One region of the Rhodococcus sp. BP-349 genome, then DNA from elsewhere that is predicted to be linked to it. Evidence: riboswitches for the same ligand, from Rfam matches in the RefSeq annotation. Region 1 holds a riboswitch; the other holds the start of a gene.
What was found. Region 1 has a riboswitch for cyclic di-AMP ahead of HQ325_RS18740 (C40 family peptidase). Riboswitches for the same ligand answer to the same signal wherever they lie in the genome.

Region 1 (7,127 bases):
AGTGGCGGGGGGAGAGGAACTCATCTGTATCCCTTGTCGTGTCGGGACGGCTTGTCGGATGCGACCGATGAGGCTGTCATCGGGTATTCGACGCCTGCTCGGTCAGCGGATGAAGTAGATCGTCGCGAACAGCGCGATCCAGACGATGTCGACGAAGTGCCAGTAGTACGACACGACGATGGCTGCGGTGGCCTGGGCCGGCGTGAACTTGCTGACCAGGGTGCGGGCGATGAGGAAGACGAACGCGATCAGTCCGCCGATCACGTGCAGGCCGTGGAAGCCGGTGGTGATGTAGAAGACGGAGCCGTAGACGCTGCTCGAGATCGAGGTGCCCTCGTGGACGAGGTGGTAGTACTCGTAGCCCTGGCCGGCGACGAAGAACGCGCCCATGGCCAGGGTGATCGTGTACCAGCGGCGAAGCCCGAACACGTCGCCACGCTCGGCGGCGAACACGCCCAGCTGGCAGGTGAAGGACGATGCGATGAGCACCGCGGTCACGGGGACGGCCAGCGTCAGATTGAGCTCGGTCGGCTCCGGCGGCCACTGGCCCGGAGCGGCCTGAGCTCGCGCGACGAAGTACATCGCGAAGAGGCCGGCAAAGAACATCAACTCGCTGGACAGCCACACGATGGTGCCCACGCTGACCATGTTCGGTCGGTTCAGCGAGTGGACACGCTGGGTGATGGCGGATCCCGAAGTACCTACTGCGCTCGTCACATCGAGAAGTATGACTCGTCGTAGTACGGATGGCATAGCCGGGGCGGTATTGGCGAGTCGAGCATCGTTCGCGCGCGCGTGACACAGAATGCCTCCTCGTGGTCCGGTCGACCCGTCTTCCTGGACTTTCTGTTCAATAGTACTCGTCTGTGCACGTCGGACGGGGTTCCGTCGACCCTCGCGTCCGTGATGTATCCCGCACGCCGGACTCTCGACCAGAGCTTCAGACTCGATGGGTCCCGGGCGACTCCGAGACCGGTTCCGGCCGCATCTGGCACTGTCGTGACATGACTTCGGGCTCTGGTCGTGGGCGGACACGGTGGTGGCAGCGGCTCTTCGGCCGGGCGGCTCCGGAGCCTCTCGACCCCACTCGCACGGACCTCGTCGTGGTCGCGTCGTGCTTCGACGACGTGGAGGCGTGCTCGACGACCCTCGAGCGCGCGGCCCACACGGATCCGATCTGGTCCGCGGACGACGACGTGGTGTTGCGCCACCACCTGCTCCTCCCCGCCGATCAGATCGCCGACGCGGTGTCGGTGGCGGCGCAGGACGGCTACAGCGAGGCGACTGCAGGTCCCATGGCGCAGACTCCGGGGCGTCTGCCCGGCGGTGTCGCGGACGCGACCGTCCTGGTGCTGCAGCGGGTGCAGGTGCTCGACGCGCTGCACTGCTCGCAGGAACGCTCACGGATGGCGGGGTTGGCCCAACGACGCGACGGGGTGGTGCTGGGCTGGGACGCCCTCCAACCGGCTGCCGAGGACGCATCGCAGGAGCACTAGGCTTCCCGCTCATGAGCGCTGGGGATGGCACGCGTACATGGGCACAGGTCCTCGGGGCCCTGGCATCACGCCAGGACCTGACGGGTGCCGACACGGCGTGGGCGATGGACGAGATCATGTCGGACAACGCCACCGCGGCCCAGATCGCAGCCTTCGGTGTCGCCCTCAAGATGAAGGGCCCCACGTCGGACGAACTGCGCGGACTGGCCGACTCGATGCTCGGCCATGCCAAGCGCGTGCCCGTGGACGACGACGTCGTCGACATCGTCGGTACGGGCGGCGATCGGTCCCACACGGTGAACATCTCGACGATGGCGTCGGTGGTGGTGGCGGCCGCGGGTATCCGGGTGGTCAAGCACGGCAACCGGGCCGCCTCGTCCAAGAGCGGCGGAGCCGACGTGTTGGAAGCGCTGGGAGTGCGTATCGACCAGGGGCCGGACCGGGTCGCGGCGAGCGTCGCCGAGCTGGGCATCGGGTTCTGCTTCGCGCCCGTGTTCCACCCGGCGCTGCGGTTCGCCGCGGCGCCTCGCAAGGAGATCGGCATCCCCACCGCGTTCAACGTCCTCGGGCCGCTGACGAATCCTGCGAGTCCGCGCGCCGGTCTGGTGGGATGCGCGTTCGACGATCTGATCGACGTCGTCGCGGGCGTGTTCGCGGCGCGCGGCAACTCCGTCCTCGTGGTGCGCGGCGACGACGGGCTGGACGAGATCACCACGTCGACGACCACTTCGGTGCGCATCGTGCGGAACGGTGTCGTCGACCACGCGGTGCTCGATCCACGTGACCTCGGGATCGAGCGGGTGTCCCTCGACGCCCTTCGAGGCGGGGACGCCGCACACAACGCCGACGTGGCGCGTCGGGTGTTCGGCGGCGAACGAGGCCCCGTGCGGGACGCGGTGCTGCTCAACGCAGCAGGTGCCATCGCGGCGTTCCGCGGGATCGACGGTTCCCTCGAGGACGCGATGGCCGGTGCGTTGACGACTGCGGCCGCCGCGGTGGACGACGGGGCCGCTCAGACCCTGTTGACGCGATGGGCGGCGTTCACGTCGGCCTGAGTCACTCGCCGATGGAGAAGCCCGCGTCGACGTCGGCGCTCGAGTAGGACTTGAAGGCGATGTGCGTGTCGGTCCGCACCACGCCGGTGACACGGTTGACGCGCTCGGTGATCACCTCGGCGATCTCCTCGTGCGTGCGCACCTTGACCACGGCGATCAGGTCGACGTCGCCGGCGCACGAGTACACCTCGGACACACCCGGTACGTCGGCGACGGCACGCGCGGTCTCCGGAATGGAGTGCACCTCGGCGTGGATCAGAACGATGGCGGTGATCATGGTGAACCTTCCGAACTGTCGTGAGAGGGCGAACTGCGGGCCAGCCTAGTTCTCGGCCGTGCCGTCATCCCCAGGCCATCGTGCGTTCCTTCTCGCGGCGTCCGACGTCGCGCACGGCGGCGCACCACTGAGCCCATCGCCCCGCGCCGTGCGCCGGTTCGCACCACCCGTCCGTGGTGTCGACGATGCGGACGCCACCCGACTCGAGCCACCGCGCGATGAGCGCGACCTCCTCCGGCGTGGCGCCGCGCAGGGGAGTGGTGTCCGGCACGACGGTCTCGGCGCCGGCGACGAGTGCCTCCACGACGGGCATGGGTGCGACGCCGCGGCGTGAACGACCGGCGCTGGCGAGGCGTCCGTGGCGGACGACGACGAACTCCCACCCACCGTCGTCGGCGCGGCGTGCGGCGATCAGCTGCTCGATGGCCGCGAGCGCCTGCAGTCGCTGTACCGACCGCAGGGCCGTCAGCAGTGTGGCGGCTCGGTCGCGCAGGCGAGCCGCGGACTCGAAGAGCAGATCCTCGGACAGCGCGTCGATCCGCGCGGCGATTGCATCGAGCACCGCGGCGTCGGCTCCCTCGGTGAGAGCGCGGAAGGCGCCGGGCGCGCCGGCGTACTCGTCGGGAGTCAGGGGGCCTGCCGCGGCCGCGGTGCATCCACCGACGGCCTCGGCGGAGCAGTCGTGCACCCCCGAGGCGGCGATGCGGTGGGTGCAGGAGCGCAGCCGGGTGTGCTCGGCGACGAGAGCGGCGGCCTCGGCGGCCGCCCCGCGAACGGAGAACGGTCCGAGCGCACCGGGCGCCGGTGTCCGGACGATGGAGATGCGTGGGAACGCCTCGCTCGTCAGGGTCAGCCACCAGCCCTTGCGGGGGTACTTCGATCGACGGTTGTACGGGGGCGTGTGCGCACTGATGAGCCTCAGTTCGCGCACGCCCGCCTCGATGGCATGGCTGCACTCGACGTGGTCGACCCGAGTGGCGAGGGCGACCATCTCCTTCATTCGTCCGCGGGTCTCGGATCCCGTGAAGTAGTTCCGTACACGGCGGTGGAGGTTCCGTGAGGTGCCGACGTAGAGCACCTCGTCGGACGGTCCGCGGAAGAGATAGACACCGGGGGCGTGCGGAAGGCCCGTCGCGAGCGTGCGTTTGGCGCGGTGCGCCGAGGACACCGTCGGCAGGTAGTCGACCAGTTCCGCATAGCTGTGGACGCCCTGGTTGCCCACCCGTTCGATCAGCCCGTGCAGCACGTCGACCGTGGCCCGTGCGTCGTCGAGAGCCCGGTGGGTGGGCCTGGTGGACACCTGGAAGAGGGTGGCGAGCGAGGACAGCTTGACCGAGGGCGCCTCGTCCCGGGTGAGCACCCGACGGGCGAGCGTGACGGTGCACAGCACTCGGAACGACGGCCAGGCCAGATCCATCCGCGTCGCCGCTGCGCGGAGGAACGCGGTGTCGAAGCGGGCGTTGTGTGCCACCAGCACGCTGCCGCGGGCGAACTCGACGAAGGTGGGCAGGACCCGCTCGATGCGAGGGGCGTCGAGAAGCATCGCGCTGGTGATGCCCGTCAAATGGACGATGGCAGGAGGAATGGACCGGCCCGGGTCCACGAGTGTCGCCATCTCACCGATCACCCTCCCGCCGCGAACCTTGACGGCACCGATCTCGGTGATCGCGTCCTCGCCCGGTCGGCCTCCGGTGGTCTCGAGGTCCACCACCACGAAGGTCGTGTCCCGCAACGACTGGTCCAGTTCGTCGAATGCGAGCTGCACACCGCGTGCATGCCCCGACACCACAGTCGCCCCATCAGTCACGTGCGTCACCGTAGGTGGTCCCACCGACAGGAACCCGCGCCGTCCACGACGAGCGCGCCGTGTCGGTGCACGTCGTTAGCGTCCGTTTCCGAGGCGTGATCGAGCGTCGGATCGGGTGTGATCCGGGCTGAACATCACGGCGAGAGACCGTGAACCATAATGAGACGGAGATCACATGATTGTCGATTGCGGCGAGTGCACCGTGCGTGGAGACGCGTGTTCGGACTGTGTCGTCTCGGTGTTGCTGGGGGTGCCGGGCATGCCCGCCGCGTCGGCCGGCGGCCCGCGAGACACTCCCTTCGCCACGCGAAGAATGCGTCTCGAGCAGGACGAACAGGAGGCGATGGCCGTTCTGGCGGAGAGCGGATTGGTGCCACGGTTGCGGTTGGTCGGCAGGGGAGTCCCGTCATCGCAGGAGGCCGGCCACGACCGACCCGCCGCGGGGCCCGAGCACGCCGCGGGGTGAGTCGGACCGTGATCGTTTCGCGACACGAGTCGGCTTGGCTCGACATCTTGGATGCCGTTTCGTAATCTTTCCGAGACATTGCGGAGTCGAGCAGAGCCACCAGGGACTGCGCTGCAAGGTCACCGCCTAATCGGCCACCTCTTCCGGGTGGTCGTACCGGGAACCCACCGTTACACCGGGGTGAATCCCGTCGCAGTCGCACCAGCGGCTCGTCGGGTAGGGCTGATCTTCCCAGCCCGAACCCGTCAGCTAACTCGGTCGGCGGATATCAGGAAGAAACGGAGCACATCTTTTCGTGGCGAAACACCGCAAACCCAGCAGTGCCTCGCGGCCAGTCCGCAACGTTCTCGTCGCCGGCGCGCTCACCGCAGGCGCTGTCGCCATCCCCGCCGCTCCCGCCTTCGCGGCGCCGGTGGAGATCCCCGGTATCGGCACCTTCGAGGTCCCGGACCAGATCCTCAGCCAGCTTCCCCCCATGCCGCAGGTCCCCGCGCTTCCCGGCCCGGCCGCACCGCAGTCCAGCGCAGCGCAGGTCGCCGTGCAGGCAGCCGAGAGCAAGGTCGGCGCACCGTACGTCTACGGAGCCGCAGGCCCCAGCGCGTTCGACTGCTCCGGTCTGATGAAGTGGGCCTACCAGCAGGCCGGTATCGAGCTTCCCCGCACGAGTTACGACCAGGCCGCTGCCGGCGTGGCCGTCTCGCAGGCGGATCTGAAGCCCGGCGACGTCGTGTCCTTCTACGGCGGCTCGCACTCCGGCATGTACGTGGGCAACGGCAACGTCGTCCACGCGTCCACGGAGAGCCAGCCCGTCAAGATCGCTCCGTTGTCGTCGATGCCCTTCGACGGCGCGCGTCGCTACGCCTGACGCAGCGACACCCACGCTCGACACCCTGACGCCGCACGCAACCGATCGCACGGTCGGTTTCGTGCGGCGTCAGTCGGTGAATCCGCCGTTCTCGACGGGTTCTCGGGCTTCGTGGACAGAATCATCGTTCGCGTCGTAATCTTTCCGTGACGTCCTCGGCCATCATCCCCGCTGCCGAGCGACCCGGACTCGTCCAGATCGGAGAACCGTTCATCGTGCCGTCATCGGTCCACCCCCGCGTTCGTCCCACGTCTCGTACGAGATTGCGTGGACTGGTGATCGCGAGTGCGATGACAGCGGCGATCGCCGTGCTCCCCGCCGGTCCCGCCGGCGCCGACCCAATTCCCGGCACATCCGCCTCCGACGCGGTCACGAAGCTCACCGACCTCTCCCGCGAGTCCGAGCAGACCACCGAGGCGATGCACAACGCCCAGATCGAGCTCGACGCGAAGCTCGCCGCCCAGCAGGAGGCGGATGCACGCCACGACGCCGACCGCGCCGCCCTCGACGCGGCCTCCGCGCAGATCGACACGGTGCGGCCCGCCGTCGACAAGATCGCCCGAGCCAACTATCAGGGCGCCCGGACGAACCGACTCTTCGCGGTCATGGTGAGTGATTCCCCGCAGCAGTTGCTCGATCAGATGTCCGCTCTGGACATCATCTCCACGGACGCGGCCGCCACCGTCGGCACCTTCCGCGAGGCCAGCGACGCGGCAGCGGCAGCCGAGGCGGCGTCACAGCAGTCCGCCGACGCGGCCCGCGTGGCCACCGAGCAGGCCAAGGCGGTCAGCGACGACCTGCAGGGCAAGCAGAGCCGCCTGCAGAGCGAGATCGCCGATGTCGTGGCCGCGTTCGGTTCGCTGTCCGACACGGAGAAGCAGGGACTGGCCGGCGCCGCGTTCCCGCCGGGATTCGACCCCGCCGCCATTCTCGGCGCCCTCCCGCCGGGATCTCAGGCCGGAGCGCTGTCGGCCGCGTTCACGCAGATCGGCAAGCCGTACGTGTGGGGTGCGACCGGCCCGGACGGGTACGACTGCTCGGGGCTCGTGGTGTGGGCCTACAAGCAGATCGGCAAGACTCTCCCGCGGTCGAGCCAGGCGCAGGCCGCCGGCGGCACCCCCGTCGACAAGGCGAACCTCCAGCCCGGCGACGTGGTGCTGT
Region 2 (7,127 bases), on a different contig from region 1:
CGGATCAGGCGAGACGATCCCGTCCGACCAGACGACCTCGCCCGACTCGACCACCGCGCCCGACCCGACGACCCGCATGCCGAATCAGGACACCGGTCCCCGCCGTCCCCGGGTACCGCGCAAGCTGACGGTCACCCGTGTCGCGGCGATGCGTGGTCGCGAGATCACGGGCAAGGGCATCGCGACGTTCCGCCGCGCTGCCACCGCCGACGGGGCCGACAAGTCCGGTCTCACGGCGCTGACCTACGCGACGATGGCCAACTTCGCCTCGGACGCGGCGATGGCGGTGGCGCTGGCCAACACGCTGTTCTTCTCTGCCGCGACGGGTGAGGACAAGACCAAGGTCGCCCTCTACCTGCTCATCACCATCGCCCCGTTCGCGATCATCGCTCCCCTTATCGGGCCCATGCTCGACCGCCTGCAGCAGGGTCGCCGCATCGCGCTGGCCACCTCGTTCGTCCTGCGCGCCGTCCTCGCCGTCGTGCTGGTCTTCAACTTCGACACCTGGCTCCTCTATCCCGCCGCGCTCGGGATGATGGTGCTGAGCAAGTCGTTCTCGGTGCTCAAGTCGGCCGTCACCCCTCGGGTGCTGCCACCGGACATCGACCTCGTCCGGGTGAACTCCCGGCTCACCGTGTTCGGGTTGCTGGGCGGCACCATCTCGGCGGGAGCGGTCGCGGGTGCCATCGCGTTCGCGCTGGGTTCCGCCGGGGCACTGTGGTTCACGTTCGCCGTGACGGTGTTCGGCGCGTACCTCTCCATGCGCATCCCGTCCTGGGTCGAGGTCACCGAGGGTGAGGTGCCCGCGACGCTCGGGTACCACGCCGAGGCGACCACCGGCGCGATCGGCATCGTCCCGGCGCCCAGCAAACGGCGGCAGCCTCTCGGTCGCGACGTCCTCACCGGGCTGTGGGGCAACGGCACCATTCGCGTGCTCACCGGCTTCCTCACGCTGTACGTCGCGTTCGTGGCGAAATCCCGCACCGAGCACGAGCCACTCCAGCAGGCACTCATGTTGGCGCTGGTGGGTGCGGCGGCCGGACTCGGCAACTTCGGCGGCAACGCTGCCGGTGCCCGGGTCAAACTCGGTCGCCCGTCGGTGCTGGTGGTGCGCTGCACCGCGGCCGTCACCGCGGTCGCGATCATCGCGGCCCTGACGAACAGCCTGCTCACCGCCGCACTCGCAGCTCTCGTCGCGTCGGGCGCGAGCGCGCTGGCGAAGGTGTCGCTCGACGCGTCGTTGCAGAACGACCTGCCGCCCGAGTCGATCGCGTCCGGCTTCGGGCGCAGCGAGACGGTGCTGCAGCTGAGCTGGGTCATCGGCGGCACATTCGGCGTGCTGCTCCCCACCGAGTACTGGCTGGGTTTCACCGTGGTGTCGGTGATCCTTACGATCGGCCTGGTGCAGACATTCGTGACCCACCGGGGCGGCTCGCTGCTTCCCGGCTTCGGCGGCAAGAGACCGGTACGAGCGGACCAGGAGGTGGCGGGCAGCGAACTGCGTCACGCCACCGGCCGAATCCCCCGAGTGGATCAGGACGCGGGCCGCGCACCCGCGGGCGAGGACGCTCCCCGATGACGACACGCACGATCCTGTACGGACTGTCCGCACTGGTCGCCGTCGTCGGCGTCGTCTTCGTGCTGGTGGTCGGCAAGGCGATCCTGGACGCCCCCGAGGAGACCCCGCGGGTGTCCGCGTACGCCGACGGCCGGTACGAGGAGGTCGAACCGTTCCGGTACTGCCCGGTGCAGGAACCACTCTGCGACTACGAGGGCACGACCGCGACGATGCCGGTTCGCGAGGGCCATCCGCTGCAGTTGTCCCTGCCGGGCGCCATCTCGGAGAACCCGTGGGGCTTCGCCAGCGTCTACGGAGACCCGGACTCCGGCGACGTGGTGGAAGCAGACGAGTACTTCGCCCCCGGGACGCGGAACACGCTCACCGTGCCGCCGGTGAACGAGGACGGACTCGTGCTCATCGGCGTCGAGGTGCGCCTGCCGTCCGGTGTGATCGACGTCGACACCGACCAGGAGGAGATCGTCAGCCACGCCATCTGGTCGATCGCCACCACGGACGCGGACGACGCCGAATAGCCGGGTCGGGTCAGCTGTCCAGTTCGCGGGCGACGGCCCGAACCACCTCGGAGATCTTCTGGGCGGTCTTGCGGTCGGGGTACTTGCCCTTGCGCAGCTCGGGCTGCACGGTCGCCTCGAGAAGCGTGATCATGTCCTCGACCATGCCGTGCAGCTCGTCGGGCGTGTGCTTGCGCGTGGTCGGCTGGTCGCGGCGCGCGGCGGCACCCGACTGACGCAGCGAGGGAGCAGGGTCGAGAACTGTCAGCGACAGGGCCTGGGGTCCGCGGCGTCCGGCGGCCATGCCGAACTCGACGCGCTGGCCGGCCTTCAGACCCTCGACTCCCTGCGGGAGCGCGGACGACCGGACGTACACGTCCTCACCCTCGTCCTGCGAGAGGAAGCCGAAACCCTTGTCGACGTCGTACCACTTCACCTTGCCGGTCGGCACCGATCTCACCCATTCGTTCGTTGATCGCGTCACATGAATAATCGCGCCCGTGGCCACCGCCCATGACGGGCCTGGTCGCTCGGGACGCGATGAGTCGATGGTACTCCGCTGCGGGAGTCACGAGCACCTCGATATCGACCGCGCCGGACAGATGCCCGCCCCGACACCGGGCTAGGGTGCTCTCTCGTGACCGACTCATCCCGTACCGGAACCCCGGCGCTCCTGGTCGCCGCCCTCGTCTGCTTCGGGCTGGGACTGCTGGCGATCGTCGTCATGTTCGTGACGTTGCTCGTCTGGGACGATCCGCCCGGGCTGTGGATCTACCTCTCCGCGATGCTGTGCCCGCTCGGGTTCCTGCTCGGCCTCGTCCACGCTCTGCGTTCGGGGCGCCGAGCACGGCGCTGACACGGCGGAACCGGGCATACTGATCGCATGCGCCTGCTGCTCAACGTCATCTGGTTGATCTTCGGCGGTCTGTGGCTGGCCCTCGGCTATTTCGTGGCCGGCATCCTGTGCTGCATCCTCGTCGTCACCATCCCGTTCGGCATCGCGGCCTTCCGCATCGGGGTGTACGCCCTGTGGCCCTTCGGCCGGACCGTGGTGGACAAACCGACCGCGGGCGTCGCGTCGGTGATCGGCAACGTGATCTGGATCGTCGTCGCAGGCATCTGGCTCACCATCGGACACATCGTCACCGCCGTCGCCATGGCGATCACCATCATCGGAATACCGCTGGCGCTGGCGAACCTCAAGCTGATTCCGGTCTCGCTCATGCCGTTGGGCAAGGACATCGTCGACTCGGACGCGCCGTTCGTGGCCACTCGGTACTGACCGCGGGATCCGCACTCAACAGAACGAACGGTTCCTTCTCGGCGTGGCCCGAGGGGTGAGAGTCCCCGAATCGGTCTAACATCCTGTGCGTGTTACTGAAGAAATCCGAAGACCGCACCTTCGGATCACACAAGATCTTCGTCGCGCTCACCGTGATCGGTGCCGCCGTGGCGCTCGTCGCGCACGATCGGCTCATCCCGTTCGATGCCCCCAAGTTCGGCTTGTTCCGCTTCGGCATCGACGCACTCGTCTACCGCGCGGGCGGGGCGACGGTGCTCGACTCGTCCCCGTTGTACGCCCACGATCTGGTCGGTGAACTGCCCTTCACGTATCCCCCGTTCGCCGCGCTGGTGTTCGCGCCGCTCGGGCTGATGTCCGCCGCGACGACCAACATCGTCTTCTGGCTCGGCAACATCGCGTTGCTCTACCTGATCATCCGATCCTGCTGGATGTATCTCGGCTTCCACGACGATCGCAGCCTCCGCGTCGTCAGTGCCGCGCTGACCATCGTCTTCACCTGGCTCGAACCGGTGCGCATGACCATCTGGCTCGGCCAGATCAACCTCGTGCTGCTGGCGCTGGTGTTGTGGGACCTCTCACGTCCCGAGGGCAGCCGACTCCGGGGCATCGGCGTCGGCATCGCCACCGGCATCAAGATGACCCCCGGACTGTTCCTGGTCCACCTCGCCCTGACGCGGCAGTGGCGGGCACTGATCGTCGGCGTCGTCACCGCTGCCGCGACGGTGCTGCTGGGCTTCGTCGTGCTCTTCTCGGACGCGGTCACGTATTGGTTCGGCGCCATCTCCGACTCGTCCCGGATCGGCGACATCTCGTCCGGAGCCAACCAGTCGCTGCGAGCGTCGATCCCGCGGTGGCTCGGGATGACCGAGGCCCCGACGCTGCTCTGGATCGTCGTCGCCGGGGCGGTCTGCGTCGCCGGACTCGTGGTGGGCGCCGCGGCGCACCGCCGCGGACTGCCCCTTCTCGGCCTCATCGTCGTCGGCCTGACCGCGCCCCTCGTGTCCCCGTTCTCCTGGGGCCACCACTGGGTCTGGCTCCTGCCGTTGGCGATCGTCTGCATGGACGTCGCACTGCGCGCCTCGAACCCGCTCGCCTGGCTGCTGCCCCTCGTCGCGAGCCTGCCGCAGATCGCCTGGTTCTGGGTGGCGCCCGGCGACGTCTACGCCATCGGCACCTTCATGCTCCCGCCGTCCAACCGACTCGAAGGCGTGGCGTTGCAGACCGTCTACCCGACGACGGGCGTTCTCGTGCTCGTCGTGGTGGCTGTGATGCTGCGGACATGTGACGTCGGACACATAACGAAGCGGTCACGAACGGGTGACGAGACGGTGGTCAGCACGTCTTCGCCGTCCTAGCTGCGACGACCTGTTCCCACACCTCACAACGCGGCGCGACGCGCGCACCAGGGGAAGTTATCGAACAGTGACATGGACACCCGTTTCGTAATACTGTCCATCTCGGCCGGAAGTTCGGCCGACGTCCGGCCCGCCGCGCCAAACCTCGTCCCGCGGGTACCGGACATCCCTCACAGACATGATCAGGGACGAGGGCGGGGGACCCACACGTCCTTCGTAGATATCCGGCCGACTCTCGCGGCGCCCTACCGGGCACCGAGGGGTCGACCTAGGGGTGAAGCCTCTCCGCTCCAGCCAGGAGCGCACCGAGGCCGGGCTACCTCTCAGCCCGAATCCGACAGCTGACCTCGCAGGCGCGTGTGGAGAGGATTTCTACCCTTATGAGCGGACGTCATCGCAAGCCGAGCACCACGGGCAAGACCGTCGCCAAGGTCGCCGTCACCGGCGCACTGGTCGGCACCGCAGGTCTCGCATTCGGCGGCACGGCCAATGCAGCTCCCGACTCCGATTGGGACCGTCTCTCGCAGTGCGAGGCCGGCGGCAACTGGGGCATCAACACCGGCAACGGTTTCCAGGGCGGCCTGCAGTTCTCGCCGAGCACCTGGACCGGCCACGGCGGCGGAGAGTTCGCGGCCACCGCGAACCAGGCCAGCCGTGAAGAGCAGATCGTCGTCGCCGAGCGCGTGCTCGAGTCGCAGGGCTGGGGCGCCTGGCCGTCCTGCTCCTCGCAGCTCGGACTGAGCAGCGGCGCGACGCAGCGCGACGCCCCGGCGGCCACGGCTCCGTCGGCACCGGCACTTCCCGATCTGACGAGCATCCCGTCGACCGAGCAGGCCGTGCAGGGACTGACGCAGATCGTCGAGAACTTCACCAACGATCCCGCGATCCTGGGCTTCGTCCAGGCCGCGACCGCGGATCCGCAGGTGGCGAGCTTCATCGCAGCGAACCAGGACCTCCTGCCCCGCTGACCCGCACCACGAGAAAGGCCCCCACCGGATGGTGGGGGCCTTTCTCGTGTCTCTCAGGTCAGCGATTGATGACCGTGTGCGGGTGCGCGTACGGCAGCGAGTCCACCGGCAACGGAAACTCCGTCTCCTCGCCGAACGGGGACAGGTTTCCGGCACGCGCCGACGTCAGTTCGGTGACGGGATGATCGTCGTCGTCTGCGCTGTGGGGCCAGCCCGGGTCGACATATCGCTTCTTCTCTGAGTTCGCCATGGTTCATTCCACCATCCGGAGTAGCGCCTCTGCCAGTCCAGGTCCCCGGACCGGTCTCTACGCTTGACCTCGATGACCGACAACGAGGGCGCGCCGGCGGACACACTCACCGAGTGGTTGTCCGCGCGCAGCGACGACGAACTGGCCGAACTGCTGCGGCTCCGCCCCGACCTGACGATCCCGCCACCGCCCACGCTGGAGGTCCTGGCAGGCCGTTCCGAACAGCGGGCCTCGGTCCTTCGCGCCGCCGAGGATCTGGACACCACCTGTCTGACGGTCGTGGAGCTGCTCGCGCACGAGGGCGCCGACACCACCCCGGTCGCCCGCGCGCGTCTCGACGAGGTCATCGGCCGCCGGGCGACGAAGAAGTCCGTCGACGCGGCACTCGCGGTCCTGCGGGCGCGGGCGCTGGCGCGCGGAACGACGACACTGACCCTGGTCGCGGCCGCACGCGATGCCGTGCCGTGGCGGGTCGGGCGGTTCTTCGACGTCGACGCCTCGCTCACCGCCGAGGTGGTCGGGACGAAGCTCGCGGAGATCGACGATCGCAGCCGTGAGCTGCTGACGACGCTGACGCGCTCGTCCTCGATCGGCCGGACGCGCGACGCCGCACCGGGTACACCCGCCGACAGACCCGTCCAGCGTCTGCTCGCCGCCGGGCTGCTGACCTGGCTCGACGACAACACGGTCGAACTGCCGCCCCAGGTATCACAGGTGCTGCGCGGCGAGCCCGTCACCGATCCGGTGTCGCTGGCTCCGCCCGCGGCGGCGACCACCGCCGTCGGGGTCGCGGACGTCGACGCGGCCGCAGCCGGGGAGGCCCTCGAGCTGCTGCGGCACTGCGAGGACATCGTCGACTCGCTCTCCCGCACACCGGCACCGGCACTCAAGGCGGGCGGACTCGGCGTCCGTGAGATCCGGCGCATCGCGAAGACGGCCGATCTCGACGAGGCGCGGGTCGGACTGCTGGTCGAGGTGTTGGCGGGCGCCGGGCTCATCGCGGTGGGGCTGCCGGATCCAGGGCCGCTCACCGACATCGACGACATGTGGACACCCACCCCCGCGGTCGACGCCTGGGTCACCGCCTCGCCGGCGCAGCGCTGGGCCACTCTGGCCGGTGCCTGGCTCGACCTTCCGCGGGTGCCCTGGCTGATCGGCATGCGCGACGCCAACGACAA

Region 2: linked by a shared signal. The riboswitch ahead of HQ325_RS05910 (transglycosylase family protein) and the one ahead of HQ325_RS18740 (C40 family peptidase) in region 1 are both predicted to bind cyclic di-AMP.

What each region holds. Positions count from the first base shown of each region.
Region 1 covers NZ_JABUDR010000003.1:496,414-503,540, forward strand. Annotated here, with positions in the region: gene HQ325_RS18705 (c-type cytochrome) at 1-24, opposite strand, end outside; gene HQ325_RS18710 (heme-copper oxidase subunit III) at 103-717, opposite strand; gene HQ325_RS18715 (hypothetical protein) at 1,005-1,496, shown strand; gene trpD (anthranilate phosphoribosyltransferase) at 1,508-2,551, shown strand; gene HQ325_RS18725 (Lrp/AsnC family transcriptional regulator) at 2,553-2,828, opposite strand; gene HQ325_RS18730 (DEDD exonuclease domain-containing protein) at 2,893-4,635, opposite strand; gene HQ325_RS18735 (hypothetical protein) at 4,811-5,101, shown strand; cyclic di-AMP (ydaO/yuaA leader) riboswitch at 5,215-5,380, shown strand; gene HQ325_RS18740 (C40 family peptidase) at 5,397-5,966, shown strand; gene HQ325_RS18745 (C40 family peptidase) at 6,257-7,127, shown strand, end outside.
Region 2 covers NZ_JABUDR010000001.1:1,252,007-1,259,133, reverse strand. Annotated here, with positions in the region: gene HQ325_RS05940 (MFS transporter) at 1-1,579, shown strand, start outside; gene HQ325_RS05935 (DUF2771 domain-containing protein) at 1,576-2,094, shown strand; gene HQ325_RS05930 (cold-shock protein) at 2,105-2,524, opposite strand; gene HQ325_RS05925 (hypothetical protein) at 2,711-2,929, shown strand; gene HQ325_RS05920 (YccF domain-containing protein) at 2,957-3,355, shown strand; gene HQ325_RS05915 (glycosyltransferase 87 family protein) at 3,445-4,731, shown strand; cyclic di-AMP (ydaO/yuaA leader) riboswitch at 4,897-5,103, shown strand; gene HQ325_RS05910 (transglycosylase family protein) at 5,112-5,699, shown strand; gene HQ325_RS05905 (hypothetical protein) at 5,758-5,949, opposite strand; gene HQ325_RS05900 (helicase-associated domain-containing protein) at 6,022-7,127, shown strand, end outside.